2 linked regions of the Sphingobium yanoikuyae genome follow. The protein of the gene in region 1 binds, or shares a complex with, the protein of each later gene. Links are inferred from orthologs where the notes say so. Each region holds a gene or a part of one and is shown in the gene's direction. Other genes may lie near its edges.

Region 1 (15,685 bases):
CCATGCTGCTCGACGCGTTCGACGCCATGGCCGTCACGCCGGCCGGGCCGTCGCTGCTGCCCGACGGCCATCCGCTCGACCTGTTCGTCACCGTCACTGATTTCGACGGCCATGTGCAGAGCCTGAGCCTCAACAGCCCGCCCCAGGTGATCGAGACCGAGCATCGGCTGTCGATCGGCTTTCGCGGCCGGGGCGGCAGTGCAAGCGGCTTTGCCGATCCGGCCGAACTGGTCTTTGCCGCGCGCGCCACCGCCAGCTTCCCCGGCGCCTTTCCACCCTTCACCGTGCGCGAACTGGACCGGGTATTGAAGCGCCGCCACCGCGCCTGGCCCGGCCGCGACGCCTTCCTGGCGCGCGTGCTGCCGCGCCGGGCGGCACGGGGCGAGGCGGAGGACGCGGTGCTGATCGACGGATCGGTGCTGGCCAACGCCCCCTTTGCCCAGGCGATCGGCGCGCTCAAGAACCGGCCATCGCGGCGCGAGGTCGACCGCCGTTTCGTCTATATCGATCCCAAGCCCGGCCACCGGTCGATCCACCTCAACCGCGAGGGCGAGGAGGAGGTCGCGCCGACCGGCGAGAACGCCCCCCTGCCCGGCTTTTTCCGCACCATCTTCGGCGCGCTGTCGGACATTCCGCGCGAACAGCCGATCCGCGACAATCTGGAGGCGATCGACCGCCATTCCGCCCGCATCCGCCGCATGGGCCGGATCATCCAGGCGCTGCGCCCCGGCATCGAGGCGGAGGTGGAGGGGGCGATCGGCCGCATGCTGTTCCTCGACCGGCCGACGCCGGCGCGCCTGTCGGCCTGGCGCGGCAAGGCGCAGCAGCGCGCCGCCGCATCGGCCGGATTCGCCTTCCCCGCTTATGCCCATCTCAAGCTGTCGGGCATCGTCGAGGATCTGGCCGCGCGGCTGTTCCAGTTGAGCGGCGAGGATGCGCCGATGATGCGCGAAGCCTATCGCCAGGCGATCTGGAAGCAGGTGCGCGCGATCGGCGCCGACCAGTTGACCGAGGATGCCGGCTCCGCCGCCGCGCCCGTCCTGTTCTTCCGCACCCATGACCTGGCCTTCCGCATCCGCCGCCTGCGCTTCCTGGCGCGGCGGCTGGCCGAGACGCTGGAACTGGAGGCCGATGCCGACAGCGAGGCGGTGCAGGCGATGCACGACGCCATCTATCGCGCGCTCGCCCTCTACACCGAATGCGAGGGCAATGATTTCTACAATGACCATGTCCGCGCCGCCGCGGCGCAGGTGCCGACCGACGCCGGTGCCGCGCTGGAGGCGATGGCGCAGGCGCGTGGCCTGCGTGCCCGCGACGAGGCGGCCGACATGCTGCTGGCCGAGGCGCTCGCCAACCTGCCCAAGGCCGGGCGCCGCACCATGTTGCTGGCCTATCTCGGCTTCCCCTTCTCCGACATCGCGACCTTACCGTTGCTTCAAGGTGACGCTGTCGATGAATATGATCCGATAAAGGTCGACCGGATTTCGCCCGAAGATTGCACCGCCATCCGCGCCGGCGGCGCCAACGCCACGCTAAAAGGCATAGAATTCAACAATTTTGGCGCCTTCTTCAGTCGGGTTTATCGGGAGAATGACTATCTGTGGGGCCGGCTCCATGGGGTGGAACGCCTGCTGGATATCGTAATTTCCGCAATTCCTGCCCCAACCCGTCTTCCCGAAGGGGCGTTGCGCAACTATAGGCGGGCGGCGTTTCTGGCGATCCTCGACGAGGAAGAGTCGCGCTTGCCGCATGTTGCGGATCTGATCGCCGGACTGCGGGAGGAAATCGGGTGAAGGGGCGTTTGAAGCTGTTTCCGATGATGCTGGCGCTGGTGCTCGTCACCGGCTGCAAGGGCTCGTCCGATGACAGCGCACAGGCCGCCCCGGTCAGCACGCCGCAGCAGGTGGCCGTTGCCGTCGTCCAGCCCGATCCGCCGCCGCCCGCGCCCCCCGCCGTCCTGCCGTCGCGCCCGGCGCCGATCGTCACCGTCGGCCCGCCCGGCCCGACCAATTCGCTCGACCTGCCGCCGTCGAGCAATGCGGCCCAGCCCGCCCCCTTCCCGCGCGAAGTCACCGCCTTCATGGTCGACCGCGACAGCTGTGACCATTTCCGCGGCGAGGAACCCTATGATGCGGAACGGCGCGCCTATATCGAGGAAAGCGTCGCCGAACTCTGCTCCGGCACCGACGCGAAGCTGGCCTTGCTGCGCAAGCGCTACGAAAAAATGCCGGACGTCATCAGCGCGCTGAGCAGCTATGACGCCCGGATCGAGGGCGAGGAACCCTGAGGCCGCTTCAGGGTGACGGCGGCGTTTCGAGCGACTGAAGCGCGTTCAGCCGGAACGCATAGATGCTGCCACGACCGCCAATCTGGCCATTTCCTCCAGCTTGGCCGGCACGTCCCGCTTTGCCATCATCGCCATCGCGCCCGCCGCTACACATGCCCGGCCGCGAACCATGCGACCCGTGCGATCCGCCTGCACCAGCGGCTCCCGCTCCGCCGCCTTTTCCAGCCGCTCCACCACTTGTCAAAATGTCGCCCGCAGTAAAGATATCCGTCACCACGGGCAGGCCGATGACATAGACACGACCGCCATTGCCGCCATTTCCTCCTGCGCCGCCATTCCCGCCCGAACCACCGCGCCCACCATTGCCTCCATTGCCGGGGCCACTCTTGCAGATCTTCCAACTCGCTCGTCCGTCTCTACCATCCGCGCCGGCTCCGCCTTTGCCGCCCGAACCGCCGGCTCCCCCCGCGCCGCCCGGCACGCCTCGAAAATCAACGGCAATGCGCGCCTGGTTGATCTGCTCTGGTGTATTGATCGCCTCCAGCCGCCCAGCGACAATATAGATGTCGGGCACCGCGGTCGTGCCACCGGGGCGGCCATCGGTGCCACTGCCGCCCTGACCACCCGGACCACCATTTGCACCCGTGCGCTTGCCCTTGCGCCCGCCAGCGCCGGTTGCGCCAGCTTGGCCCTTCGACCCTGCCAGCAGCGCCATGTTGCGTTGAATGCTCAGCAAAGATTGCGGGTCTTCGATCCGCATCCGTCTGGCAAACAGCAATACCCAGGGGTGTGCGCCGGTAAATTCGATCGTCGAATTTTTCTTGAAAACCATTTCGTTGGCAGCGATCGTCTGGCCCTTCACCTTTTCGACGCCCCGTATCTGCACCGTCTCCGTGGCCCAATAGGCCCGGCCGATCGCGGCGCGCACGTCCGGCGGCAACGCGGCCAGATCGGCGGTCTCGATCGCCGCCCGCGCCTCGGCCATCGGAGCAGCCTCCTGCGCCTGCCCCGGCAGCGGCGCCATGACGCCCAGCAGCAACCATCCGATCCTCTTCATGACAGCCTTCGTCCACGCGCCGGCGCCTGTGCCGGCGGCGTGATGAAGGCCCGGATCAGCGCCTCTTTTCAATTGGCTGGACCAGACAAGATCATCCGCTTTGGAGCATCCTCAACGGATCATCCCGCTATCCGACCCCGCTGCATGATGACATTTCGATATCGTAACAAGGACATGGACGAACGCGCACCCGCGCCCGCGCGCCCATGCCCTTGCGCCTATTCGGATCAGCTTGTTGTCAGGCGGCGACCGCCAGGCAGGCTTCCCTGATGTCGCGGGCCAGTTCGTCGACCCGCTCCACCTGCGCATCCCAGGCGAACATGAATCGCGCGCCGCCGCCGATGAAGGTGTAGAAACGCCAGCCGCGCGCACGCAATGCGTCCAGCACCTCCGCGGGGGCCGACAGGAACAGCGCGTTGGCCTCCACCGGGAAGATCGGGCTGACATCGGGCAAGTCGGCGATCGCCGCCGCCAGCCGGCGCGCGCAATCATTGCCATGGCGGGCGTTGCGCAGCCAGGCACCGCTTTCCAGCAGGCCGATCCACGGCGCCGACAGGAAACGCATCTTCGACGCCAGCTGTCCCGCCTGCTTGCAGCGATAGTCGAAATCCTGCGCCAGCGCGCGGTCGAAGAAGATCACCGCCTCGCCCACGGCCATGCCATTCTTGGTGCCGCCAAAGCAGAGCACGTCGACGCCCGCCTTCCAGCTGATCTCCGCCGGATCGCAGCCCAGGCTGGCGCAGGCATGGGCGAAGCGCGCGCCGTCCATGTGCAGTTTCAGCCCCAGTTCGCGGCACACGGCGGAAATCGCGCGCACTTCCTCGACCGTGTAGACAAGGCCGGTCTCGGTCGGCTGGGTGATGGTGACGACGCGCGGCTTGGGGAAATGGATGTCGGACCGGCTGGTCGCCAGTTGCCGGATCGCATCCGGCGTCAGCTTGCCGTCGACCGAGGGCGCGGCAAGCAGCTTCGACCCGTTGGAGAAGAATTCCGGCGCGCCGCATTCGTCGGTCTCGACATGGGCGGCGGTCGAACAGATCACGCTATGATAGGATTGGCACAGCGCCGCGAGCGCCAGCGAATTGGCGGCGGTGCCGTTGAAGACGAAGAACACCTCCGCATCGCCGCCGAACAGGGTGCGGAAATTGTCGGCCGCGCGCTGCGTCCATTCATCCTCGCCATAGGCCGTTGCCGATCCGCTGTTCGCCGCGAGCATCGCATCGAGTGCCTCGGGGCAGGCCCCGGCATAATTGTCGCTGGCAAATTGCTGTGTGGAAATGGGCACGTCATGCTTCCGTCTGCTGGTGTGTGACCAAGCATCGGATCAACGTCGTCGTGGCTGCATGTCCCGTTGGATTGCCGGTCCGGCCACATCCCCCTCTTTCGAAAGGCACCACCTTGCTCGGGGAGCAGGTTGGTGTCGGACGTTGGCCCGACTCTTGATGTTGCCGGGGCGATTATCGGCCGGGCGATGCCGCGTCAAGCGTCAGCGCAGCAGTGCCTCTATCCCCTTCGCCAGATCGATGTCCCGTTGCGACAGGCCGCCGGCATCATGGGTGGTGAGCGTGATTTCGACGCGGTTATAGACGTTGGACCATTCGGGATGATGGTCCGCCTTTTCCGCCAGCAGCGCGACGCGCGTCATGAAGCCGAAGGCGGCGACGAAGTCGGGAAAGGTGAAGCTGCGCGCGATCCCGTCCGGTTCGGCGACCGCCGTCCATTCGGGCAAATCCGCCAGCGCGATCGCCCGTTCCGTTTCGTTCAGTCTGGCAAGCATTTCTCTATCCTGCGTTATTTCTTTCGCCTATGTGACAGCCATGCCTGACACTGGTCAATCGTTCCGCTTCGCCCCTACCCCACAGGAAATCGAGACACTCGCGCTGGAGGCCCTGAGCCGCCTGCCCGAGCCCTTCCGTTCCTATCTCTCCAATGTCGTGATGCTGGTCGAGGATTTCGCCGACCCCGATGTCCTGAAGGAGATGGAGATTGACGATCCGTTCGGCCTGACCGGCCTCTATAGCGGCCGTCCCTTCGGGCAGGAGGCGCAGACCGGCGACCTGCCGCCGACCGTGCATCTTTTCCGCCGCCCGCTGCTCGACGAATGGGTCGAAACCGGCGTGCCGCTCGAAGCGCTCATCACCCATGTCGTGGTGCATGAAATCGGCCATCATTTCGGCCTGTCGGACATCGACATGCATGTGCTGGAGGATATGGTCGCCCCATGAGCGGCGCGGCGCTGCGCCTGTCGGGCCTGGCCTGTCTGCGCGGCGGACGCCTGCTCTTTGCCGGCGTCGACCTGGTGCTGGCGGCCGGCGGCAGCGCCTTGCTGCACGGGCCGAACGGCATCGGCAAGTCGAGCCTGCTGCGCCAGTGCGCCGGATTGCTGCCCATCTATGCCGGTACCATCGATCGACAGGGCGGCGTCGCGCTAGCCGACGAGCGGCTGGCGCTCGACATGGAATTGCCGCTCCACCGCGCGCTCGGCTTCTGGGCACGGCTCGACCGGGTGGATGCGGCCGCGCTCGACCGCGCACTCCTCGCCATGGCACTCGCCCCCTTGCGCGACGTGCCCGTGCGCATGCTTTCCACCGGCCAGCGCAAGCGCGCCATGCTCGCCCGCGTGATTGCCAGCGGCGCGGATATCTGGCTGCTCGACGAACCGGCCAATGGCCTGGACGATGCGTCGGTCGCGCTGCTCGGCGCCGCGGTGGCGGACCATCTGGCGGCCGGCGGCATCGTCGTCGCCGCCTCGCACCAGCCTTTGCCGCTGACCGATCCGGTTCGGATCGAGATGGCCGCCCATGTGCCGGACCCGGCGCAGGAGGCGTCATGCGACTGATCGCCCTGCTCGTCGCCCGCGACCTGGGACAGGCCTGGCGCTCGGCCGGGCTGTGGCTGCCGGTCGCCTTCCTGTTGCTGGTCGCCAGCCTCTATCCCTTCGCGGTCGGTCCCGACGCCGCCCTGCTCGCCCGCACCGGTGGCGGCATGCTGTGGATCGCGGCGCTGCTCGCCAGCCTGCTGCCGGTCGACCGGCTGGTCGCGCCGGATCGCGATGCCGGCATCCTGGACCAGATCGCGCTGCGCGGCATCAGCGAGGAGATGGTGGTGATCGCCCGGCTGATTGCCCATTGGCTGGGTTTCGGCCCGCCGCTGATGATCGCCGCCCTGCCCGCAGCCGCGCTGCTGAAGCTGGACGGCGCGACGATCCTGACGCTGGAGGCCGGGCTGCTGATCGGCACCCCCGCGCTTGCCGCGCTCGGCCTGCTGGTGGCGACGCTGACCGCCGGACTGCGCTCGTCGGGCGCGCTGGCGGGCCTGCTCGCCCTGCCGCTGGCGGTGCCGCTGCTGATCTTTGGCGCGGGCACACTGGGCGATGGCAGCGGCGCCGCGTTCAAATTCCTGGGCGCCGCCTCCCTGCTGCTGGTCGCGATCACACCGATCGCGGGCGGCGCGGCGATCCGCGCGGGCCGGGAATGAGGTTTGTGCAACGCGCAAGGCGTTGACATTGGCGGGCCGCAATGGTCCCATGCTGCATCGCAACAAACTCCGATAGCGGGGCATGCCCGCCAAGCGCGAGGTGCCCGATGCCCGATCCGACTGCCGAGCCGCAAAGCCGCCTGATCGACCTGGCCCTGCAGGGCGGCGGCGCCCATGGCGCCTTCACCTGGGGCGTACTCGACCGCCTGCTGGAGGAACCCTGGCTGCGGATCGACGGCATATCCGGCACGTCGGCCGGGGCGATGAACGCGGCCGTGCTGGCGAGCGGCTATGCCCATGGCGGCGCGCCGGGTGCCCGCCGCGCCCTCACCCGCTTCTGGAGCAAGGTATCGGACGGGGCAATGTTCAGCCCGTTCCGCCGCAGTCCGCTCGACATAGCGCTCGGCCGCTGGACGCTCGATTATTCGCCGCTCTATGTCGGCATGGACCTGATGGCGCGGCTCTGCTCGCCCTATGATCTCAATCCGGGCGGGTTCAACCCGCTGACCGACATCCTCAACGAATGCGTCGATTTCGACCATCTTGCCGCCAGCCCGATCCGCCTGTTCATCACCGCGACCAGCGTGCGCACCGGCCAGGCCCGCGTGTTCCGCAATGCGGAGATCACCCCCGACGTGCTGCTCGCCTCCGCCTGCCTGCCGACCATGTTCCACGCGGTCGAGATCGATGGCGAGGCCTATTGGGATGGCGGCTATTCGGGCAATCCGACGCTGACACCGCTGGTGCGCGACTGCGATTCGGACGACACCATCCTGATCCAGGTAAACCCGGTCGAGCGCGCCACCGACCTCTATGCCGCACGCGACATTGCCAGCCGATTGAACGAGATTTCCTTCAACGCCGTGCTGTTGCAGGAAATCCGGATGATGGCGCTGCTGCGCCAGGTCGCCGACCCCGGCCATGGCGAAGGCGAGAAATGGGCGAAGATGCGCATCCACCGCATCGCCAGCGCCGACATGCTGCAATTCGGCCATTCGTCCAAGCTGAACGCCGAATGGGCTTTCCTGTGGAAGCTCAAGAAGATCGGGCGCAAGGCGGCGGACGATTTCCTGAAGGATCATGGCCAGGCGATCGGCCGGGAATCGACGCTCGATATCGACGCGCTGCTCGCCCATGTCTGAGGCATTGAGCTTCCTAGGCATATTGGTCGCGCTCGGCGCGCTGATCGCCATGGCCTATCGCGGCTGGAGCGTACTGTTCCTCGCCCCGGCGCTGGCGATGATCGCCGCCAGCTTTTCGGGCTATCCGATGCTGGCGAGCTGGACCCAGATCTTCATGGTCGCCGCCGCGGGCTTCCTCGCCCAATTTTTCCCGCTCTTCCTGCTCGGCGCGATCTTCGCCAAGCTGATGAACGACAGCGGATCGGTGCGCACCATTGCCGACGCCATGATCGGCTGGCTGGGGTCCGGCCGCGCGATCATGGCGGTGGTGCTGGCCGGCGCGATCCTGACCTATGGCGGGGTCAGCCTGTTCGTCGCCTTCTTCGTGCTGGTGCCGATGGCACAGGCGCTGTTCCGCGCCGGCAACATCCCCCGGCGGCTGGTGCCGGCTACCATCATCCTGGGCACATCGACCTTCACCATGACCGCCCTGCCCGGCACGCCAGCGATCCAGAATGTCATTCCCATGCCCTTCTTCGGCACCTCCATCTATGCGGCGCCAGGCCTGGGCCTGATCGCCGCGGTCATCATGCTCGCCGTGGGCCTGGGCTGGCTGCTGCGGGCACAGGCGGCCGCCGCCGCCCGGCAGGAGGGCTATGATCCCAGCCTGTCCCCCGTGGCGCCGGTCGACAGCGCGCGGATGCGCGAGCATACGACGACGGCCTCCACCTTCGACCCCGCAGAGATGGACAAGGGTGCGCCCACCGACGACCGCCCTTCGCTCGGCATCGCCTTCCTGCCGATCGGCGTGATGATCGGCTGCAACCTCATCCTCTCGCTCTGGCTGTTCCCGACCTGGGACGCGCCCTTCCTGGCGGAGCCTTTATGGGGCAGCACCAGCCTGGGCGCGGTTGCGGGCATATGGTCGGTGACGGCGGCGCTGATGATCGCGACGCTCGCCATCATCCTGTGCAACCGGGCGCGCCTCGTCAGCCTGCGCAACAGCATCGATTCGGGCGCCAACGCCGCCGTGCTGCCGATCATCAGCGTGGCGAGCCTGGTCGGCTTCGGCGCGGTGATCGCGGCGCTGCCCGCCTTCCACATGATCCGCGACTGGGTGCTGGGCATGGGGGGCGGGCCACTGGTATCGCTGGCGGTGGCGACCAACCTGCTCGCCGCGCTCACCGGGTCGGCCTCGGGCGGGCTCACCATCGCGCTGGAGGCGCTGGGGCCGACCTATATGGACATCGCCGCCCAGACCGGCACCGATCCCGCCATCATGCACCGGGTGGCGGTGATCGGGTCGGGCACGCTCGACATATTGCCGCATAATGGCGCGATCGTCACCCTGCTGGCGCTGAGCGGCGTCACCCACCGCGAATCCTATCTGGATATCGCCATGGCCGGCATCGTCAGCTCGCTTGCGGCACTGGTCGCCGTCATCCTGATCGGATCGACGATCGGCAGCTTCTGATCCCTTCGCTCCTTGGCCGGGTCGACAGGCGCGCGCGCATCGGCCATGGGCTGCGCCATGTTCGGCATTATCGCATCCCTGTTGTTCGTCCTGATCTGGTCCACCGGCTTCATCGTCGCCCGCGCGATGGTGCCCCATGGCGCGCCGGAGCTGATCCTGGCCGCGCGCCTGTGCCTGACCGCGCTGCTGCTGGGCGCGCTGGCGCTGCATGGGCGCCAGCCCTGGCCGCGCGGCCGGCAATTGGGGCTGCATCTGGCGGCAGGCGCGATGCTGCATGGCCTTTACCTGACGCTCAGCTGGTGGGCGGTCAGCCATGGCATGCCGGCCGGCATCATGTCGCTGCTGGGCGCGACCCAGCCGCTGATGGTCGCGGTCGCCAGCGTCGCGATCCTGGGCGAGCGCTTGCCCGCGCGCGCCTGGACCGGCCTTGCCATCGCCATCCTGGGCGTCGGCTGCGTGCTGATGCCGGCGATCGCCAAATCAGGCGCGGGCGCGATCACCCTGATCCCCGCCGTTGCCGGCATCGTCGCGGTGCTGGCGATGACCGGCGGCACGCTGATCCAGCGCGGCACGATCGGCGGCGATCCGATCTGGGTGTCGGGCGCGGTGCAGAATGCCGGCGGCGCGCTGGTGGCGATCGCCGCCACCCTGATCGTGGGCGAATGGCGCTGGGACAACAGCCCGATGATGTGGATCGGCCTTGGCTGGTCGGTGCTGGGCCTGTCGGCGGCCGGCCTGTCGCTGCTGGTCTGGCTGGTGCGCACCCAGGGGCCGACGCGCATGTCGATGCTGTTGCTGCTGGTGCCGCCGCTCGCCGCGGTCGAGGCCTGGCTGCTGTTCGGCGAGAAGCTCGGCCCGGTGCAGATCGCCGGCTTCGCGCTGGCGTTGGGCGGCGTGCTACTGGGCCGGTCGCAGCCCAAGCGGACCGAGGTGGTGGAGCCAGCCTGAACCGCCACCGCGCCGTCACAGGTTCGTCACATCCTGCAACATGGCGGTCATGATCGCGCGCTAGGGCGGGTCATGAGCAAATCCGGCCGCACCCCGCCGCTTCCCTCGATCCTGTCGCAGGCGACGGACATGCAGATGCAGATGACCCTGCGCCAGGTCGGCTTTGGCGCGCCGTCCGCCAATGCCGTGCCCCATGTGCCGCCCAAGCCGGCTCCAGCGCCGCGCGACGACAGCGCGCTCGCGCTCAAACGGCGCGACTGGCTGCTGAATGTCATGGAGCAGCAGCGCGCCCTGTCCCCCTACGCCTCCGGCCTGCTGACCGCCGACGCGCTGTCGGGCGAGGATTTCCTGCATAATTTCTATGCGCCCGGCCGCCCGGTCCTGATCAGGGGGGCGATGGACGGCTGGCCCGCCCGCGCAAAATGGACGCCGGATTATCTGGCCGATGCCATTGGCGGGGCGGAAATCGAATATCAGGGCGGCCGCGCACAGGCCGCCGACTATGAGCTGGCCAAGGACCGGCACAAGCGCCGCGCGCCCTTTCGCCAGTTCATCGACCTGGTGCGCGACGGCGGCAATGACGCCTATCTGACCGCCTATAACAGCGCGGCGAACGGCCCGGCCCTTGCGTCGCTACAGGCCGACCTTGGCCATCCCGACGCCTATCTGGCGCCGACGCCCGGCATGTTGTGGATCGGCGGCGCGGGCGCCTTCACCCCGCTGCATTTCGACCTCACCAACAATCTGCTGGCGCAGGTGACGGGCACCAAGCATGTCATCCTGGTGCCGCCATCGCAGACCCATCGGCTGGCGCATAACCGCCATGTCTTCAGCGATGTCGGCGACCTCACCGATCCGGCGCGGCTGGCTCGATACCCGCGCGCCCGCGACGTTCTGCGCTACGAGGTGCGGCTGACGCCGGGCGACCTGCTCTTCATCCCGATCGGCTGGTGGCATCAGGTCCGGTCGGAAAGCTTCTCGACCATGCTGACCTACACGCATTTCCACTGGCCCAATGCGGGCCATGAAAATTATCCGAAGGATTAAAGCCTCTTATCCTTCCCGCAGCCGCTCATGATGGCGGATCACTTCATCGATGATGAAGCGCAGGAACTTCTCGGTGAAGTCGGGGTCGAGATTGGCGTCGAGCGCGAGCTGGCGCAGGCGCGAAATCTGGCGTTCCTCGCGGCCCGGATCGGCCGGCGGCAGATCGTGGGTCGCCTTATATTCGCCCACGGCCTGGGTGACCTTGAACCGTTCCGCCAGCATGAAGACAAGCGCCGCGTCGATATTGTCGATGCTCTCGCGATAGCGCTTCAAAGTCTCATCCACCTGGCATTCTCCACAGCGGCATCGCGGCGGGAAAAGGCGTGGCTTTTCCGTTACTGCGATGCGTCAATCAATCGTCCGGCGCGCTTTTTGCGCCATTGCGCCGCGCAGGCAAGCTATTCCCGCTTGCCATCTGCTTTTTGCCCCGCCAGAGGACGCTTGTCATGACTGCATCCTCCCCCGGCAACGTCCACCCGATCGGCCGCTCCAGCGCCCCTTCGCTCGCTCCCATCATGGCGCTCGTCGCCGATGGCATGAACCAGGTGAACAGCGTGATCCTGGACCGGATGCAGTCGCGCATCCCGCTGATCCCGGAACTGGCCGGTCATCTGATCGCCGGCGGCGGCAAGCGGCTGCGGCCGATGCTGACGCTCGCCTGCGCCGACCTGGTCGGCTATGCCGGATCGCGCCATTACAAGCTGGCCGCATCGGTCGAATTCATCCACACCGCCACGCTGCTGCATGACGATGTCGTCGACGGATCGGGCCTGCGCCGCGGCCGCAAGACCGCCAACATCATCTGGGGCAACAGCGCCTCGGTGCTGGTCGGCGACTTCCTCTTCTCCCGCTCGTTCGAGCTGATGGTCGAGGCCGAGTCGCTCAAGGTGCTCAAGATCCTGTCGGGCGCATCGGCGATCATCGCCGAGGGCGAGGTCAACCAGCTGACCGCCCAGCGCAAGATCGACACCAGCGAAGAACAATATCTCGACATCATCGGCGCCAAGACCGCCGCCCTGTTCGCCGCCGCCTGCCGCATTTCCGCCGTGGTCGCCGACCGCAGCGAAGCGGAGGAACATGCGCTCGACGTCTATGGCCGCAATCTTGGCATCGCCTTCCAGCTGATCGACGATGCGATCGACTATGAATCGGACGGCGCCACCATGGGCAAGGATGCCGGCGACGATTTCCGCGACGGCAAGGTCACGCTGCCGGTGATCCTGGCCTATGCGCGCGGGTCGGACGAGGACAAGGCCTTCTGGAAGGCCGCGATCTCGGGCCATCGCATCAGCGACGAGGATTTGGCCCACGCCACGCAGCTGCTGCGCCAGACCGGTGCGATTGCCGACACGCTGGCCCGCGCCCGCCATTATGGGCAGCGCGCGATCGATGCTCTGGGCATGTTCGATGCCGGCAAGGCCAAAGCGGCCCTTACCGAAGCGGTCGAATTCGCGATAGCACGGGCATACTGAGGAACGAGCGGACTCGCTCGTTCCTCCCATCATCGTCCCGGCCTGACCGCGAAGTCCTTTCGCATCCTTTCGGCTGCGGAAATTTAGGGCTGTTGCGCGCGTGATCCTCTCCCCCGAAACCATCGCCTTCCTCATGGCCGCCGCCTTCATGGCCGGCTGCATCGACGCGATGGCGGGCGGGGGTGGCCTCATTGCCCTGCCCGCGCTGCTTGCCGCCGGCGTGCCGCCGGTGCCGGCGGTCGCCACCAACAAGCTGCAAAGCTGCCTCGGCACCTTCGGCGCCTGCGTCGCCTATGCCCGGCGCGGACATATGGACCTTGCGACCTACAAGGGGCCGGTGATCGCCGCCTTCATCGGGTCGATCGGCGGGGCCTGGCTGCTGCAACGGGTCGATCCGTCGATCCTGGCCGGACTGATGCCCGCGCTGCTGATCGCCATGGCGGCCTATTTCACCTTCTCGCCCAAGCTCAGCGATGCCGATCGCCATGCCCGCGTCGGCATGTGGGGCCTGTCCGGCATGATCGGCGTGGTCGGCTTCTATGACGGCTTCTTCGGACCCGGCGCCGGCGCCTTCTACACCACCATCTTCATCGCGCTGGGCGGCCTGTCGCTGCTGCGCGCCACCGCCCAGACCAAGGCCGCCAATTTCGCCTCCAATGTCGCGGGATTGCTGACCATGGTGGCGGGCGGCCATGTCATCTGGATCGCCGGCCTCGCCATGGCGGTCGGATCAATCACGGGCGGCCAGATCGGATCGCACCTTGCCATGCGGTTCGGCTCGAAGCTGATCAAGCCATTGCTCATCATCATGTCGCTGGCGCTGACGACCAAGATGCTGCTCGATCCGAAAAACCCGATCCACATCTATCTGTTCGGCTAGGCCCCCGCCCCTTCGCCGGGCATAGGGGATGTCCCCGTCGCTTCTCGGGATTATCCCCATGCAGCGTCGCGGCCCGCCCACCATTAGCCTTCCGCCGATCCATCATGGTCGGAGACTCGGCATGGCAAAGAAGAAACCCAATATCCTGGTCATCTGGGGTGACGATATCGGCTGGCAGAATGTCAGTGCTTATGGCCTGGGCACGATGGGCTATACCACGCCCAATATCGACAGCATCGGCTATGGCGGCATCCGCTTCACCGATCATTATGCGCAGCAGTCCTGCACCGCCGGCCGCGCCGCCTTCATCACCGGCCAATATCCGATCCGCTCGGGCATGGTGACGGTGGGCCAGCCCGGCGATCTGCTCGGGCTCCAGCCGGCCTCTCCCTGCCTCGCCGAAGTCATGAAAGGCGCGGGCTATCGCACCGGCCATTTCGGCAAGAGCCATCTGGGCGATCGCAACGAGCATCTGCCGACCAACCATGGTTTCGACGAGTTTTTCGGCAATCTCTACCATCTCAACGTGTCGGAAGAGGAAGAGCAGCGCGATTACCAGAATTTCGCCAAGGCCCATTCGGGCAGCGTCGAAGCCTATATGAAGAAATTCGGGCCGCGCGGCGTGATCCACAGCTGGGCCACCGATGTCGACGACCCGACCGAGGATCCGCGCTACGGCAAGGTCGGCAAGCAGAAGATCATCGACACCGGCCCGCTGCACCAGGAACGGATGCACGAGGTGGACGAAAAGGAATTCATCCCGCCCGCGCTCGATTTCATGCAGAAGGCCAAGGATGCCGACGAACCCTTCTTCGTCTGGCTCAACACCAGCCGCATGCATCTCTACACCCGGCTCAACGACAAATGGCGCTATGCGGCGGAGAAATACACGTCGGATGCGGACCTGCACGGCTCGGGCATGCTGCAGCATGACCATGACATCGGCATCGTGCTCGACTGGCTCAAGGAAAGCGGCCTGGAGGAGGATACCATCGTCTGGTATTCGACCGACAATGGCCCGGAACATTCCTCCTGGCCGCATGGCGCGACCACGCCCTGGCGCGGCGAGAAGATGACCACCTATGAAGGCGGCGTCCGTGTCATCTCGATGCTGAAATGGCCCGGCGTGATCGAGCCGATGCAACTCAAGAACGGTATCCAGTGCCATCAGGACATGTTCACCACCCTGGCCGTCGCCGCCGGCGTCACGGACGTGAACGAGAAGGTTCTCAAGGAGAAGAGCCAATATATCGATGGCGTCAACAACCTCGACTATTGGACGGGCAAGGCCGAGGATTCGGCGCGGAACCATGTGTTCCACTATAATGAATCGAAGCTCACAGCGTTGCGCATGGGGCCGTGGAAATGGCATTTCTCGACCAACGAGGATTATTACGGCACCATGGTCGGCCGCTCCAAGCCGATGGTCTTCAACATCCGCATGGATCCGTTCGAAAGCTATGACAACAGCGACTCCTACGGCCATCTGATCCAGAAGGTGGCGTGGCAGAACGGGCCGCTGGGCGAATTGATGAAGGAACATCTGACGACGCTCGCCCAATATCCGCCGGTCCAAGGCGGCAAGAGCTTCGACATGTCCAACGTCGTCGAACAGTTCATGAGCAAGGGCCACGACTAACCGTCGCACGCCAGCGCCGGAATAGACGCAATGCCCGGAGCCGCACGGCTTCGGGCATTGCCGTTTCTGCCCGGCGCGCCTTGCGCTCTGCCTGGATTGGCGCGAGAGGGGGCGGATCATGACTGCCCCTGCTTTGCCGATCCATGCCGTCCTGCCCGACCTGCTCGCTGCGCTGCGCGCCGGCAGCAATACCGTGCTGGTGGCGCCGCCGGGTGCGGGCAAGACGACGGCGGTGGCCCCCGCCCTGCTCGACCAGTCCTGGTGCGAGGGGCAGGTGCTGCTG
Region 2 (15,550 bases), 1.4 Mb from region 1 along the record:
TCGATCGAGCGGACATAGTCGGCGCCGACCACGTCGAGTGCGACGGTTTCCGAAGCGAAGATGGTCGAATCGCCCAGCTTGCCCATCACCAGCGGGCGGATGCCGAGCGGATCGCGGCAGGCGATCATGCCCTCGGGGGTCATCACGATTAGCGAATAGGCGCCTTCGATCTGCTTCAGCGCATCGATGAACTTGTCGAGCAGGGTGCGATAATTGGACGTCGCGACCAGATGGATGATGACTTCGGTGTCCGAGGTCGACTGGAAGATGGAGCCGCGGCGGATCAGTTCGCGCCGGACCTTCATCGCGTTGGAGATATTGCCGTTATGGGCCACCGCGAAACCGCCGGAATTGAGTTCGGCATAGAGCGGCTGGACGTTGCGCAGCGAGGTTTCGCCGGTGGTCGAGTAACGGACATGGCCGCAGGCCGTGTCGCCGGGAAGGCCCCGAATCACCTCGTCGCGGTCGAAATTGCCGGCGACATGGCCCATGGCGCGATGGGTATGGAAATCATGCCCGTCCCAGCTGGTGATGCCTGCCGCTTCCTGGCCGCGATGCTGCAGGGCGTGAAGGCCGAGCGCTACCATCGCGGACGCGGTTTCTGCGCCGGATACGCCAAAAATGCCGCATTCTTCGCGCAACTTGTCGTCGTCGAAAGGATTCGTCGTAATCATGGGTGTGAGCGGGTCCATTGCCGTTCCTGACCACCCCTCTGGGGCGACCTTTCGCGCGCATATAGTCCTTCCCGGTCGATTTGTCGCCTGCCTGTAACAAAAAAGCGTGGCCAATCGTGGCAACGCTGCGTTTTGCAGGCTTTTCCATGGGCTAAACGGCCACTGGCGTTGGCGTTCGGGTGTCGCTAAGAAACCTGTACTCATGCACCGTTTTGCCAATCCCGCCCGCTTCCTGAAGATCGCCCGTCCGATGACGGGCTGGCTGTTTTGGCCCGGCCTCGTGCTGCTGCTGGCCGGCTGCGCTTCGGGTCTGTTCCTGACGCCGGCGGATTATCTGCAGGGCGATACGGTGCGCATACTCTATATACATGTGCCGGCCGCGTGGCTCGGCATGGCGGGCTGGACCGGCATCGCCGTGTCCGGGCTGATGCAACTGGTCTGGCGCCATCCGCTGGCTTCCGTAGCCGGCCGCGCGATCGCGGCGCCGGGCGCGTTGTTCACCGCCATCTGCCTGATGACCGGTTCGATCTGGGGGCGGCCGACCTGGGGCACCTGGTGGGAATGGGACGGGCGCATGACGTCCATGCTGGTCCTGCTCTTTCTCTATCTGGGCTATATCGCCCTGGCCAACGCGTCGGCGCGGCAGGGACAGGGCGGGGTCAGCCCGGTGACCGCGATCTTCGGCCTGGTCGGCGCGATCAACATCCCGATCATCAATCGGTCGGTGGTCTGGTGGAACAGCCTGCACCAGGGGCCGAGCATCACGATGCGCGGATCGAGCATCGACGGATCGATGCTCTGGCCGCTCGGCCTGACATTATTCGGTTTCACCTTGTTGTTCGCCGCGATCGTACTGATGCGGATGCGGGCAATCTTGGCACAAAATAAGGTCGAGGCGCGAATGCAGCGCCTGACGAGAGGGTAGAGATGAACCAATGGGCTTTCGTGATCGCCGCCTATGCCGTGACGGCGGTGGGTACGGCGATCGTCACCATCGCCAGCTGGCGCGCGATGCGGGCGGCGGAACGTCAGGCCGAACGACTGTCTGACCGGACATGAAGGCCAAGCATCAACGGCTGATCCTGGCGCTCGCAGCGCTGGTGGCGATCATCGGCGCCGGGCTGCTCGCCGTATCGGCGCTGAAGGACGAAGCGGCCTATTTCTACGCGCCAAACGATGTGAAGACCAAGGGTGTGGAGCCCGGCAAGGCGATCCGTCTTGGTGGCATGGTGGTGAAGGGTAGCCTCAAGCGCGCGGCCGATGGGGTGACGATCAATTTCGACGTGACCGACGGCAAGGCGACTGTGCCGGCGACCTTCAGCGGCATCGCGCCCGACCTGTTCAAGGAAGGCAGCGGTGTCGTGGCGGAAGGCGCTTTCGACCGGCAGGGGCGGTTCGTCGCCACCAATTTGCTGGCCAAGCATGACGAGCGCTACATGCCGCGCGAACTGGACGGCATGACCTATAATGAAACCACGCATGAGATGAAGGCCGCGCCATGATCGCCGAAGCCGGTCTTGCCGCCCTGTGGTTTGCCGCGGTCCTCGCGCTGCTCCAGCTGTTTCTGGTCGGCATGGGGCTGGCGGGCGGCAAGGGCGAGGTGCTGGGCGCCGTCCGACCTGTCGCTGTTTTGCAAGGCGTGCTGACGGCAGCCGCCTTTGTCGCGCTGATCAGCCTGTTCCTGCGGTCCGACATGTCGGTGCTGCTGGTGGCGACCAACAGCCATTCGGCCAAGCCCTGGCTCTACAAGTTCGCCGGAACCTGGGGCAATCATGAAGGGTCGATGCTGCTCTGGGTCACGGTAATGGGCGTCGCTGGAGCCGCAGTGGCCCTGTTCGAGCGCGCGTTGAAGCGCGACGCGCATATGGCGACGCTGGGGGCGCAGGCGGCGATCAGCCTCGGTTTCTATGCCTTCCTGCTCTTCTCCTCCAATCCCTTCGCCCGCATTTCCCCGGCACCGGCGGACGGGCAGGGGCTCAACCCGCTGCTGCAGGATCCCGGCCTCGCCTTCCATCCGCCGACGCTCTATCTTGGCTATGTCGGTCTGTCGGTCGCCTTCTCCTTCGCGGTCGGGGCCTTGCTGACGCGGCAGGTGGACGCCGCCTTCGCCCGCGCCATGCGCCCCTGGGTGCTGGCCGCCTGGGTCATGCTGACGCTTGGCATCACCGCGGGCAGCTATTGGGCCTATTATGAGCTGGGCTGGGGCGGCTGGTGGTTCTGGGATCCGGTCGAAAATGCGTCGCTTATGCCCTGGTTGGCGGCGACCGCGCTGCTGCACAGCGTGACCGTGCTGGCGACCCGCGACGCGCTGCGCGCATGGACGGTGATGCTGGCCGTCGTTGCCTTCTCCATGTCGATGGTCGGCACCTTCCTGGTCCGGTCGGGCATATTGACCAGCGTCCATGCCTTCGCTGTCGATCCGGAGCGGGGTAGCTTCATCCTGGCCTTGCTGGCGCTCTATATTGGCGGCGCCTTGGCTCTGTTCGGCTGGCGGATCGGCACGGTGCGCGAGGGCGCGCCGTTCGAACTGGTCAGCCGCGAAACCTTCCTGGTGGTCAACAACCTGTTGCTTTCGGTGATCCTCGGGCTGGTGCTGATCGGCACGCTTTACCCGCTGATGACCGAAGCATTCGGGCACAAGGTGTCGGTCGGCGCGCCCTATTTCGATCGCATTGCCGGGCCGATTGCGCTCATCCTGCTGATCGTCATGGCGGCAGGGCCGCTTACCCGCTGGCGCCGGGATCAGGCGCGCGCCGTGGCCGGGCGCATGCTTGTTCCGGCGGCGGTCGCACTGGCGACCGTGGTGCTGGTCGGCGCGCTCGCCTGGGGCCGGATCGGGCTGTTGCCCTATTGCGGGCTGGTGGTGGCGCTGGCCGTGGGCGTAGGATCGCTCGCGCCGCTCTGGAAGCGCAATCTGCGCCGCACGCCGCTCTTTACCTATGGCATGGTGATCGCCCATCTGGGCTGTGCCGTCAGCCTGGCGGGCATGGCCTGCGATTCGGCGTTCACGGTTGAGAAGCTGGTGGCAGTCCGGCCGGGCGACAGCATCGAGACGGCCGGCTGGACGCTGCGCTTCCAGCGCATCCTGCCGCTTGCCGGCGACAATTGGACGGCGTTGCAGGCGGACGTCATTGCGGAGCGCAGCGGCCGCGCGGTCGTGATCCATCCGCAATCGCGCTTCTTCGCCTCGCCGCCGACGACCACGACGGAAGCGGCGCTGCTGACCCGGTGGAATGGCCAGCTCTATGTCGTGCTGGGGCAGGAAGCCGATGCCGGCCGCTGGCAGATGCGGATCTGGTGGAAGCCGTTCGTGACGCTGATCTGGCTGGGCGGCATCATGATCGCGCTGGGCGGCCTGCTGGCGCTGGTCGGACGAGAGCGGCGCGGCTGGCTGATGAAATGGCGGGCGCGGAGGGCAATGGCATGAGGAAGCTGCTGATCTGGCTACCGCTTGTCCTGTTCCTCGGCTTCTTCGCGCTGTTCGCAAGCGGCCTGTTCAAGCCGGATGACCGCGTCATCACCTCCAAGCTGATTGGCCAGGCTTTGCCGGCCTTCACCCTGCCGGCTGCTGCCAGCGATCGTCCCGCGCTCGCCAGCACGCAATTGGCGGATGGCAAGCCGCGCCTGCTCAACATCTTTGCCAGCTGGTGCATTCCCTGCGCGGCGGAGGCGCCGCAACTGATGGCGCTCAAGCAGGCTGGGGTGGCGATAGACGCGATTGCGATCCGCGATGCCCGGCCCGATGTCGACGCCTTCCTGGCGCGCAACGGTAATCCCTATAGCCGGATCGGCCTGGATGCGCGCAGTGGCGTGCAGATCGCGCTGGGCTCGTCGGGCGTGCCGGAAACCTTCGTGATCGATGGCAGGGGCAGGATCGCCTATCAGCATATTGGTGACATCCGCGCCGATGACGTGCCGATGCTGCTGCAACGGCTGAAGGACGCACAATGATGAGGGGGCTGCTTTCTCTTCTCCTGTTGATGCTGGCAGCGCCGGTTCAGGCGCAGACCGCCCTGCCGCCCGCGCCCTATGCCGATCGGCAGCTCGACGATCCGGCGCTGGAGCGCAAGGCGAAGGCGCTGATGGAAACCATCCGCTGCCTGACCTGCCAGAGCCAGTCGATCGCCGATTCGAACGCCAGCATGGCTGGCGACATGCGCTCCGAGATACGCGAGCGGATCAGGTCGGGGGAGGAGCCTGAGCATATCAGGCGCTGGCTGATCGAGCGCTATGGCGACTGGGTCAGCTATGAGCCGACGGCCGCGCCGATCCTCTGGCCGTTATGGGCCGCGCCGATCGTGTTGCTTGCATTGGGGCTATTGTTGATGCGCGGACGGATCAAGCGGAGACCGCGGGCATGACGGGCTGGATCATTGCTTTCGGCATCGCCATCCTTGCCATGGCGGCGCTCTGCTTCATCGGGCGCATTCCGCGCGTGACGCGGGAGATTGTTGCGGCGGCTTTGCTGGTCGGGCTCGCGGGCTATGCCTGGCAGGGGCATCCCGGCCTAGCCGGCGCGCCGCGACAGGTCGCGGCTGAGAAGGAAGCGCAGTTCGACGAGAAGCTCGCGGAGCGACGCCGCAGCCTGGCGGAGCGCTATGGCCCGGCCGGCCAATGGCTGATCATGTCGGATTCCTACGGGCGGCGCGGCCTGACCAAGGAGGCAGCCAACATCCTGCTCTCCGGCCTCAAGCAGGCGCCGGACGACGCCAATCTGTGGCTCGGCATGGGGAATGCGCTGGTTGCGCATGCCGATGGCGTGGTCGCGCCGGCGGCCGACTATGCCTATCGGCAGGCGTTGCGGCTGGACCCGGAAGGGCCGGCGCCGCGCTATTTCTATGGCCTCGCCCTCGCCCAGGCCGGGCAGTTGGACGCGGCGCGCAAACAATGGTTGCCGCTGGCGCAATCGGCGCCCGAAGGCAGCAAGATCAAGGCGGAACTGCAGGCGAATATCGCGCGTATCGATGCCATGTTGGCGATGGATGCGGCTTCGCGATGATCCGCATCGGGGCGATCATTGCGTGAACCCTGTGCCCATGGTAGGGGCCGGCGGTTTGCTGGGCTCCGTCCTTGGAATGAGAATTGCCCTGGCAAGGGTTGCGACATGATATTGATGATCGAGCATTTCCTTCATGGCTGATGACAGCGCGGTCGCCGTCCCCGAAGACGGCGAGCAGGATGGGCATGGCCATGCCCGCCAGAAAGCCACGGCCAAGCTGGTCGTCGGCGCGATCGGTATCGTCTTCGGCGATATCGGCACCAGCCCGCTCTACGCCTTCCGCGAAACTTTTGCGGGGCACCATCATCTTGACCTTGATCCCGACCATATATTGGGCGTCATCAGCCTGATGTTCTGGTCGATGATGCTGGTCGTGACGCTCAAATATGTCAGCATCATCATGCGCGCCGACAATAAGGGCGAGGGCGGTAGCCTGGCGCTGCTGGCGCTGATCAACGGCCAGACCAAGACGCAGCGCTGGTCGCGTGGCATCGTGCTGCTGGGCGTGTTCGCGACGGCTCTCTTCTACGGCGATTCGATGATCACGCCGGCGGTTTCCGTGCTGTCGGCGGTGGAAGGCCTGGCGGTCTATAATGCCAATCTGGCGCCGGCGATCCTGCCGGTTGCGGTGCTGATCCTGCTCGGCCTGTTCTGGATCCAGGGCCTGGGGACCAACAAGGTTGCGACCCTGTTCGGGCCGATCATGCTGATATATTTCGTGACGATCGCGTCGCTTGGCGTGCTCAGCATCGTCAAGACGCCGGGCATTCTCTACGCCTTCAATCCCTATTGGGCGGTGATGTTCTTTGCCACCGATCCGCTGCCCGCCTTCCTGGCGCTGGGCTCGGTCGTGCTGGCGGTGACGGGCGCCGAAGCGCTCTATGCCGATATGGGCCATTTCGGCCGCAGCCCGATCCGCGTCTCCTGGCTGATCTTCGTGCTGCCGGCGCTGATGCTCAACTATATGGGGCAGGGCGCACTGCTCTTCCGTGAGGGCGCTGCGGCGCTGCACAGCCCCTTCTACAATCTCGCGCCGCAATGGATGCAGTTGCCGCTGATCGGCCTTGCCACGCTGGCGGCGATCATCGCCTCGCAGGCCGTGATATCCGGCGCTTTCTCGGTCACACAGCAGGCGATCCAACTCGGCTTCATGCCGCGTCTGCGGATCGAGCATACCAGCGCCTCGACGGCCGGCCAGATCTACATTCCCCTGATCAACTGGGGGCTGATGGTGATGGTCATCCTGCTGGTGCTGGTTTTCAAGACCTCGTCCAACCTGACCGCGGCTTATGGCATTGCCGTCACCGGTGCGATGTTCATCGACAATGTGCTGCTGACCGTGGTGCTTTACCGCCTGTGGCACTGGAAATGGTATTATGCCGCGCCGCTGCTTGCCGTCTTCTACCTGGTCGATGGCGCCTATCTGGCGGCCAATCTGACCAAGGTGCCCGACGGCGGCTGGTTCCCGCTGCTGATCGGCTTCGTCGTCTTCACCTTGCTGACCACCTGGTCTCGTGGGCGCCGGCTGGTGCAGGAACGGCTGCGCGAGGCAGCGATGCCGATCCCGGTATTCGTGGCTTCGGCCGCCAACAGCGCGGTGCGCGTGCCGGGCACCGCTGTCTTCATGACCTCGACGCCCGATGGCGTGCCGCATGCGCTGCTGCATAATCTCAAGCACAACAAGGTGCTGCATGAGAGGGTGATCCTGTTGACGGTCAAGATCAAGGATGTGCCGGTGGTCGAGGATGACGGCCGGTGCAAGCTGGAGGATCTGGGGCGCGGCTTCTTCCGTCTGGTGCTGCAATATGGCTTCATGCAGGAGCCGGATGTTCCGGCCGCGCTCAAGAATGTCACCGGTTGTGGCCAGGCGTTCAAGATGATGGACACCAGCTTCTTCCTGGCGCGCCAGACGCTGCTGCCTTCGGCCAATCCCGGCATGCCGCTGTGGCGCGAGAAGATCTTCGCCTGGATGCTCCGCAACGCGGAAAGTGCGATGGAGTTCTTCCGTCTGCCGACCAATCGCGTGGTCGAACTGGGTAGCCAGGTCGAGATTTAGGGGCGCTTAGAAGAGCTGCATCTGGGCACCCTCGGGCGGCCGGAACAGATCGGTGCGGACGCTGATTCGCGCCTGGCCCAGATTGGCCTTGCGGCGGGCCTTGGTGAAGCGGGCGCGGGTCAGGTCGGCCCAGACGCCCTGGCCGCGCATCCGGCTGCCGAAATCGGGATCATTGTCGCGGCCGCCGCGAATGTCCCGGATCATCGCCATCACCTTGCCGGCGCGATCGGGATAATGGGTTTCCAGCCAGGCGCGGAACAACGGTGCGACCTCATCCGGCAGGCGGACCAGGATGTAGTTGACGTCCTGCGCGCCGGCCATGGCGAGCCGCGCCACCACCTGTTCGATCTCATGGTCGTTGATTGCCGGGATGATCGGCGACATGTTGGCCGATACCGGCACACCGGCTTCAGTCAGGCGAGCGATCGCGGCGATCCGCCGTTCGGGATGGGGCGCGCGCGGCTCCAGCGTACGGGCGACCTTGGGATCAAGCGAGGTGACCGAAATCATCACCGCGACCAGATTGTCGCGCGCCAGATCGGCAAGCAGGTCGATGTCGCGCAGGATGCGGTCGGACTTGGTGGTGATGAAGACCGGATGGCGGCATTCCACCATCACCTCCAGCAATTGGCGCGTGATCTCCCAATCCTTCTCGATCGGCTGATAGGGATCGGTATTCGTGCCCATGGCGATGGGCGAGACGCTGTAATTACCGCGCGCCAGTTCCTTGCGCAGCAGCGCCGCCGCGTCCGGCTTGGCGAACAGGCGTGTTTCGAAATCCAGCCCCGGCGACAGATCATGATAGGCGTGGGTCGGCCGGGCAAAGCAATAGATGCAGCCATGCTCGCAGCCGGCATAGGCGTTGATCGACTGGGAGAAGGCGATGTCGGGCGACGTGTTGCGCGAGATGATCGTACGCGGCGTGATCAGCGAGACGCTGGTGCGCAGTTTCTGGGCCGGTCCGTCGATCGCTTCCACGGCGTCGAGCCAGTCGCCGTCCGCCTCGCGCGCGGCCAGGTTGAACCGGCTGCTTGCCTGGTTGTGCGTTGCGCCGCGTCCGGGAATAATCGCCATCTTGAAATAAGAACATATCATGAACTCATTGACAAGGCCGCTTCGGACGCGTCATGGCTGCCCCCTAGAAAGCAGGGGGAAATATCATGCGTGCCTGGTGGCTTGTTCCGGCTCTGATGATGATGGCAGGCGCGGCCGATGCCGCGACGCCGACGACGGATTGTGCCGCAAATATGGTCTGCGCCAGCCGACCCCAGTCGGTGGCCGATGCGTTGCAGGCGGCAGGTTACAAGGCGGCGCTGACCAAGAGCAAGTCAACCGGCAATCCGATGATCGAGAGCGCTGCCAGCGGCTATAATTTCACCATCTATTTCTATGGCTGCGAAGAGATGAAGGACTGCAACTCGTTGCAGTTCGGTATCAATTTCGCGGATGATGGCGGCAACACGGTCGAGCTGGCGAACAAGTGGAACCAGTCCAAGCGCTTCATCCAGATGTCGCTGGCCGACGACAAGACGCTGGACGTGTCCTATGACGTCAGCACGATCGGCGGTCTCAACCAGGAGAATTTCGCCGACGTGGTCGACTGGTGGTCAGTGATGCTCGGCGAACTCAGCAAATTCTTCAAGGAGAACCCGGCGCCCACGCTCAAGAAGTGAAGGGGCGCGGGCCGGAACCGTAACGAAAAATCGCCCTTTTGCGATTTTCCAAACAGCCGCTCAGCGCTCGGTGAGGCGCGGCATCAGTTCGACGAAATTGCAGGGGCGGAACCGGCTGTCGAGCTGGCTGGCGAGAATGCCGTCCCAGGCGTCGCGGACCGCGCCGGTCGAGCCGGGCAGGGCGAAGATATAGGTGCCGCGCGCGACGCAGGCGGTGGCGCGCGACTGGATGGTCGAGGTGCCGATCGACTGATAGCTGAGCCACCGGAAGAGTTCGCCGAAACCGGGAATTTCCTTGTCCTGCACCTGGGCCAGTGCCTCGGGCGTGACGTCCCGGCCGGTGACGCCGGTGCCGCCAGTGGTCAGGATCACATCGACCTGCGGATCGTCGATCCAGGCTTGAAGGCGCGCGACGATGGCGCGGCGATCATCGATAACGATCAGCCGGTCGGCCAGGACATGACCTGCGCCGGTCAGGCGCTCGACCAGCGTGTCGCCGGACCGGTCATCGGCCAAGGTGCGGGTGTCGGAAACGGTCAGGACGGCGATGCGGACGGGCAGGAAGGTCCGGCCCTCGTCGATCGGCATCAGTCCGATCCGCCGGCGAGCATCGCCCGGCCATCGGCCTTGCTGAGACGCACCAGCTTGACGCCCTTGGCATTGGGAAAGGTTGGCCACATGCCCTGCGCCATACCGGTCAGGCAATCCGCCTCGCCCTTTGCCTGGATCTGGTACATCCAATAGTTGCGCATGACGATGTTCACATAGGCGCGGGTTTCATAATAGGGCAGGGATTCGATGAAGAGCAGGGGATCGCCCTTGTCCTTCACCTCGCTGTTCCAGCGTTCGACCGGCAGCGGGCCGGCATTATAGGCGGCCATCACCTTGGGCAGCAGGCCGCCCGTCGCGCTCATGTCGCGGAGCGATTCCAGATAGCGCTGGCCATATTCCATGTTGGTGGACGGCACGAACAGCTGCGATGCGTTGGACAGGCCGACATCGCCGGCGGTTCCGGGGCGGACCTGCATCAGGCCGCGGGCGCCGGCGCTGGAGACGACGTCCGAACGGAAGCCGGATTCCTGCAGCGTATGGGCGTAGATCAGCGACGGGTCGACACGCCAGCCGCCGTCCGGCCGCCAGGCCGGCGCCGGGAAGCGGGCGAAACTGTCGGGCTGCTTGCCGGCCGGGCCATTATGGGCGAGCCAGAGCTGGGTTGCGGGCAGGTTGAGCGCGCTGGCCAGGCGGAGCAGCGCATCATATTGGGTCGTGCCGCCAAGCTTCGCCTGATAGCGCAAAATCTCGTCGGCGCGGCCATTCTCGCCAATATCGGCCAGCGCGATCGCGCTGCGGACATTGGGGCTGTCTTTGAGCTGGCGCCAGTCATTGTCGCTGAAACGCGCGTTCATGGTCGCGCCGCCCAGTGGCATGCCCAGGCTCTCGCGGGCGAGCAGGCCATAGAATGTCTCGTCGGATCGCGCCGCGAGCTTCAGCATATTCTCGACCTTCTCGGCCTCGCCGCAGACCATATAGGCGCGCGATGCCCAATAGGCGCCGGCCGCGCGCATGTCGGCGTCGCCCGCCAGTGCGGCGACATTGGCGAAGGCCGGGGCGGCAGCGCGGCAATCATTCTGGCGCCAGGCGGCCAGGCCCGTGGTCCAGTGTGCCTGCACGGTCCAGTCGCCGCCGGTACGAGTTTCGAGCGCACGCGCAGCCATGCGGCGCGCGTTGAGATCGTCGCTTTCGATATAATAGGCCCAGGCGACACGCTGGCGCACCTCGGTCAGGCCTTCGGGCGTCAGGCCCGCTTCGCCAGCGGTGAGCAAGCCTTCCGCGCCGGCCGGATCATCATTCTTGATGAAGGTCAGGATCTGGGCCGACAGGCTCTGGGCCAGAACGTCCGTCTTGCTGCCGCTGACATATTGGCGGCGGGGTGCTGAGCCCAGCCATACCAGCTTCTGGACCTGCGGCAGATCGGGCAGGATGGTCGCGCCGCGCTTCTGCGCCAGGCGGGAAAGCTGGTCGGCCTTGGGCAGCCAGGCTGCCTTGTTGACGAGGTCGAGCAGGTCGAACAGCTCGACACGCGGCGACCCCTTGGCAAGATAAAGTTCTGACAGGGCGAGCGGACGGACCGCATCCTGCGGGTCGAGTGCCAGGATCATCGCCTTGGCATCCGACCATTTCTGGTCACGCAGGGCGGCGAAGATGGCATTGTAGCGCGCCTTGTCGCCATCGGACAGCTGCAGCGGCGTGGCGGCGGCGGCGCTGTTCGGCAAGAGGGGGAGGGTTTCGGCCGCCTTGGCGCCGGCCGGGATCGCCAGCGCCGCGCTCATGCTGAGCAGGGCAAGGCTGGAAATGCGGGTTGCAACGCGAATCACGGGCGGTCTTCCTCAATCAGGCTTTGCAGGGCGCGCCAGCATTCCGCCTTGGCCGCGGGCTGGCTGAGCAGCAGGCGCGGATGGAATGTGGCAATGGCGGGCACAGTGCCGCCATCATGGTTAAAGGGGTGTAAACCGGCGGGCCGGTCGGCGCCATCGGTCGGAAGCAGCGCACGGGCCGTCCGATCGCCCAACAGGAGCAGGCGGCGCGGCGCAGCGAGATGGACATGGAGCCTGATGCGATCGGCGACATGAGCCAGATCGCTTGCCTCCACCATGCCGCCGGCGGGGCGGACGGTGAACAGTGAGGCTAGGCAGATATCGTCACGGCGCAGGCCGATGGCTCGCATCATGGCGTCGAACAGAGTGCCGGCGCGATCGGCGAACAAATGGCCCGCGCCGGCATCTGCCATGTCGGGCATGTCGGTGATGACCATCAGCGATGCTTCGGCCGGGCCGGTCGGCAGGATCGGGGTGCCGGGCCATTTGCGTTCGGGCTGGGCCGAATCACTGGCAAGCCATTCGAGATAGGCGTCGAGCGTCTTGGGTTTTTCGGGCGGCGGCGGAGCAAAGGCCTTCGCAGCCTGCTCGGCCAGCTGTGCGCGCGTCGGCTGCGGCCGCAACCAGTTGACTGGAGCTTCCGCTACGGCGCCATCCACCCCCGCCAGCGACCACCACGCCAGATAGGCGTCAGGCGCTGCGGCTCCAAAGTCCCGCTCTAATCCCCGCATCACGATGCCCTTGGGCCAGAGGTTGACGCGAGGGTCAAGAATCTTCATCGCGTGGAATGTCAAAACGTTGGAGTAATAAGGCGACCGGATGGCCGGACATGTGCTGGCGGGCGCCTTTATGGAGGGATTATGAGCGAACGGGATTCGATGCCCTATGACATCGTCATCGTCGGTGGGGGACCGGCTGGCCTGTCTGCAGCAATCCGGCTGAAGCAACTGGCCAATGCCGCCGGGCAGGAACTGGCCGTCTGCGTGCTGGAAAAGGGGTCGGAAATCGGCGCCCATATCCTGTCGGGCGCGGTGGTCGATCCCAGGGCGCTGGATGAGCTGATCCCCGACTGGAAGGAACAGGGCTGCCCGATGGCCGATGTTCCGGTCACCGACAATCAGCATTGGGTCTTGTCCAAGGCTGGCAAGATGGCGATGCCGCACATCATGACGCCGGGCTGGATGCACAACAAGGGCACCTATACCGGATCGCTGGGCAATTTGTGCCGCTGGCTGGCCGAGCAGGCCGAGGGGCTGGGCGTCGAAATCTTCCCCGGCTTCGCCGCCGCCGAAATCCTCTACAATGAGGATGGCAGCGTGAAGGGCGTCGCGACCGGCGACATGGGCATCGCCCGTGATGGCGAGCGCAAGGCGGACTATCAGCCAGGCCTGGAACTGCACGCCAAATATACCTTCTTTGCGGAGGGCGCGCGCGGCCACCTGACCAAGATCCTCAAGCGCCAGTTTGACCTGGAGGCCGATTGCGAGCCGCAGGTCTATGGCCTGGGGATGAAGGAATTGTGGGACATCGATCCCGCCAAGCATCAGTCGGGTCTTGTCATCCATACGCAGGGATGGCCGCTAACTGACGCATATGGCGGTGGTTTTCTCTATCATCAGGCCAATGGCCAGGTTGCGCTCGGCTTCGTCGTGGGCCTGGGCTATCGCAACCCGCACCTCTATCCGTTCGAGGAATTCCAGCGCTGGAAGCAGCATCCGGAAATCCGCAAGTTTCTGGAGGGCGGCCGCCGCGTTTCCTATGGCGCGCGCGCGATCAACGAGGGCGGCTGGCAGTCGATCCCCAAGCTGGTCTTCCCCGGTGGCGCGCTGATCGGTTGCTCGGCCGGATTCGTCAATGTGCCGCGCATCAAGGGCAGCCATACCGCGATGAAGTCGGGCATGCTGGCCGCCGAGGCCGCGTTCGAGGCGATCCAGGACGAGCGCGCGCGCGACGTGCTGCACGATTATGAGGATCGGCTGCGTTCCTGCTGGATCGCGGACGAACTGAAACTGGTGAAGAATGCCGAGCCGCTGCTGGCCAAGTTCGGCAACACCATCGGCACGCTGCTGGCCGGCATCGACATGTGGATGCGCACGCTCAAGATCGGCCTGCCTTTCACCATGAAGCACAAGCCCGATTGCGAGAAATTGTGGCGCAAGGACCAGTGCGAGAAGATCGCCTATCCCAAGCCCGATGGCGTGATCAGTTTCGATCGTCTGTCCTCTGTGTTCCTGTCGAACACCAATCATGAGGAGGACCAGCCGGTCCATCTGCAGTTGAAGGATCCGTCGGTCCCCATTTCCTACAATCTGCCCCTTTATGACGAGCCGGCTCAGCGTTATTGTCCTGCCGGTGTCTATGAAGTGGTCGGTCTGGATGAAGGGGAGCCTCGCTTCCAGATCAACGCGCAGAATTGCGTCCACTGCAAGACATGCGACATCAAGGACCCGACCCAGAATATCAACTGGGTCGTGCCCGAGGGCGGCGGAGGACCGAATTATCCGAACATGTAGGGGCCTGATTCCAGGACTGTTGCTGATGCTGCCGGCTGTGGCCGGCGCATCGGTCGATCCCGATATGGCCTTGCATGCCTACGCCCGCGCGCGCCTTGCCGATGGTGAAGGCGCGCTGGGCGTTGCGGTCGACAGCTATCGTGTGGCCCTCGCCGGCGACCCGACCAGCCTCGCCATTGCCCGCCGTTCCTATGTCCAGGCACTGGAAAGCGGCGACATGCCGCTGGCATTGCAATCGGCCGCGTTGCTGGATGAGGGCGGCATGCTGCCGCGGGACGGCACCTTGCTGCGGATTTGCGACGCATTGGGCCGCAAGGATTGGGCGACGGCGCAGACCTTCACCGATCGCTTGGTGGAGGAGGGCAATTTCTCCTTCCTCGCCCCGATCGTGCAAAGCTGGATATCGCTGGGCCAGCGCCGCTATGTGGCGCCCGTCATCGACAGCAAGGACAAGTTCGGGGCGCTGGGCGCCCGCTATCTCGACGAGCATCTGGCGTTGCAGGCCATGGCACGGGGTGACAAGGAAGAGGCCATTGGCGCGATGCGCCGTGCTTTGGCCTTGCGCGTGACGGACGACGAAGCGCTGCGCCTGACCTTCGCCGCGCAACTGGCCGGGCGCCGGGCGAAGGCGGATGCCCTGGCCCTGCTGCCCGCCGATGAGGCGAGCTTCGCCAAGGCCCGTACGGACGTTGTCCGCGGCAAGGTGCCGGGAGCGATTGCCGCGCCCTTCACACCCAAGCAGGGCTTTGCGCAATTGTTGGCCCGCCTCGCGGTCGACATCGCGTCCGATGAAACAGGCACGGCGCTGGGCATTCGCCTGGCGCGGATCGCGACCTTTGCCGATCCGGCCGCTGCCGAGCCGCATCTGGTGGCGGCGAAACTGCTGGTGGCGGGTGATCTCGCCAATTATGCGGCGGCGGAAGCGCGCAAGCTGCCAGTCACTGGCTGGTATGGCGCGCTCGCCCAGGCGGAACTGGTCGAGGCACTGGCGGCCTCGGGGGATCGCGACGGTGCGATTGCACTGGCGCAAAGCCTAGCATCGGCTCCCAATGCCGAGCCGGAACGCCTTGTAAGACTTGGACGATTGCTGGCGGATTCGGGAGATTTCGACGGCGCTGCGTCGGCTTTCCATCGTGCGCAGGCGGGCTATTCGGCTGACAGCCTGCCTTGGGCGCTGCTGCTGTTCGAAGGCAGCGCGCTGGAACAGGGCAAGCGGTGGGACGAGGCCCGCGCGGTGCTCGAAAAAGCGGCCGTCATGGC

The links.
Region 2: the proteins of ccmA (region 1) and ccmC are in contact, whole or in part, in a solved structure (PDB 8CE8), measured with the Escherichia coli proteins. The link is inferred for Sphingobium yanoikuyae from one-to-one orthologs.

What each region holds. Positions count from the first base shown.
Region 1 is NZ_CP053021.1:664,883-680,567, reverse strand. What follows is about bases 4,503-7,374. They hold ccmA (heme ABC exporter ATP-binding protein CcmA), read left to right. Parts: upstream 4,503-5,565; coding sequence 5,566-6,183; downstream 6,184-7,374. Other genes in these bases: HH800_RS03580 (patatin-like phospholipase family protein), read left to right, coding at 6,929-7,374; HH800_RS03585 (heme exporter protein CcmB), read left to right, coding at 6,174-6,821; HH800_RS03595 (metallopeptidase family protein), read left to right, coding at 5,162-5,569; HH800_RS03600 (4a-hydroxytetrahydrobiopterin dehydratase), read right to left, coding at 4,831-5,121; HH800_RS03605 (threonine aldolase family protein), read right to left, coding at 4,503-4,629. Outside these bases: HH800_RS03620 (patatin-like protein), read left to right, coding at 1-1,793; HH800_RS03615 (hypothetical protein), read left to right, coding at 1,790-2,287; HH800_RS03610 (hypothetical protein), read right to left, coding at 2,295-3,344; more of HH800_RS03605, read right to left, coding at 3,583-4,502; more of HH800_RS03580, read left to right, coding at 7,375-7,963; HH800_RS03575 (GntP family permease), read left to right, coding at 7,956-9,416; HH800_RS03570 (DMT family transporter), read left to right, coding at 9,462-10,364; HH800_RS03565 (cupin-like domain-containing protein), read left to right, coding at 10,437-11,411; HH800_RS03560 (chorismate mutase), read right to left, coding at 11,418-11,696; HH800_RS03555 (polyprenyl synthetase family protein), read left to right, coding at 11,858-12,883; HH800_RS03550 (TSUP family transporter), read left to right, coding at 12,984-13,763; HH800_RS03545 (arylsulfatase), read left to right, coding at 13,885-15,402; ATP-dependent helicase HrpB, read left to right, coding at 15,521-15,685. UniProt on the Escherichia coli protein: Part of the ABC transporter complex CcmAB involved in the biogenesis of c-type cytochromes; once thought to export heme, this seems not to be the case, but its exact role is uncertain. Responsible for energy coupling to the transport system.
Region 2 is NZ_CP053021.1:2,078,778-2,094,327, reverse strand. What follows is about bases 1-2,737. They hold ccmC (heme ABC transporter permease CcmC), read left to right. Parts: upstream 1-876; coding sequence 877-1,599; downstream 1,600-2,737. Other genes in these bases: HH800_RS10340 (heme lyase CcmF/NrfE family subunit), read left to right, coding at 2,173-2,737; ccmE (cytochrome c maturation protein CcmE), read left to right, coding at 1,730-2,176; ccmD (heme exporter protein CcmD), read left to right, coding at 1,602-1,733; purF (amidophosphoribosyltransferase), read right to left, coding at 1-674. Also shown: more of HH800_RS10340, read left to right, coding at 2,738-4,101; HH800_RS10335 (redoxin family protein), read left to right, coding at 4,098-4,625; HH800_RS10330 (cytochrome c-type biogenesis protein), read left to right, coding at 4,625-5,035; HH800_RS10325 (tetratricopeptide repeat protein), read left to right, coding at 5,032-5,673; HH800_RS10320 (potassium transporter Kup), read left to right, coding at 5,807-7,729; HH800_RS10315 (PA0069 family radical SAM protein), read right to left, coding at 7,736-8,803; HH800_RS10310 (YbjN domain-containing protein), read left to right, coding at 8,890-9,402; moaB (molybdenum cofactor biosynthesis protein B), read right to left, coding at 9,463-9,990; HH800_RS10300 (lytic transglycosylase domain-containing protein), read right to left, coding at 9,990-11,777; HH800_RS10295 (uracil-DNA glycosylase family protein), read right to left, coding at 11,774-12,556; HH800_RS10290 (electron transfer flavoprotein-ubiquinone oxidoreductase), read left to right, coding at 12,638-14,290; HH800_RS10285 (tetratricopeptide repeat protein), read left to right, coding at 14,316-15,550. UniProt on the Escherichia coli protein: Required for the export of heme to the periplasm for the biogenesis of c-type cytochromes.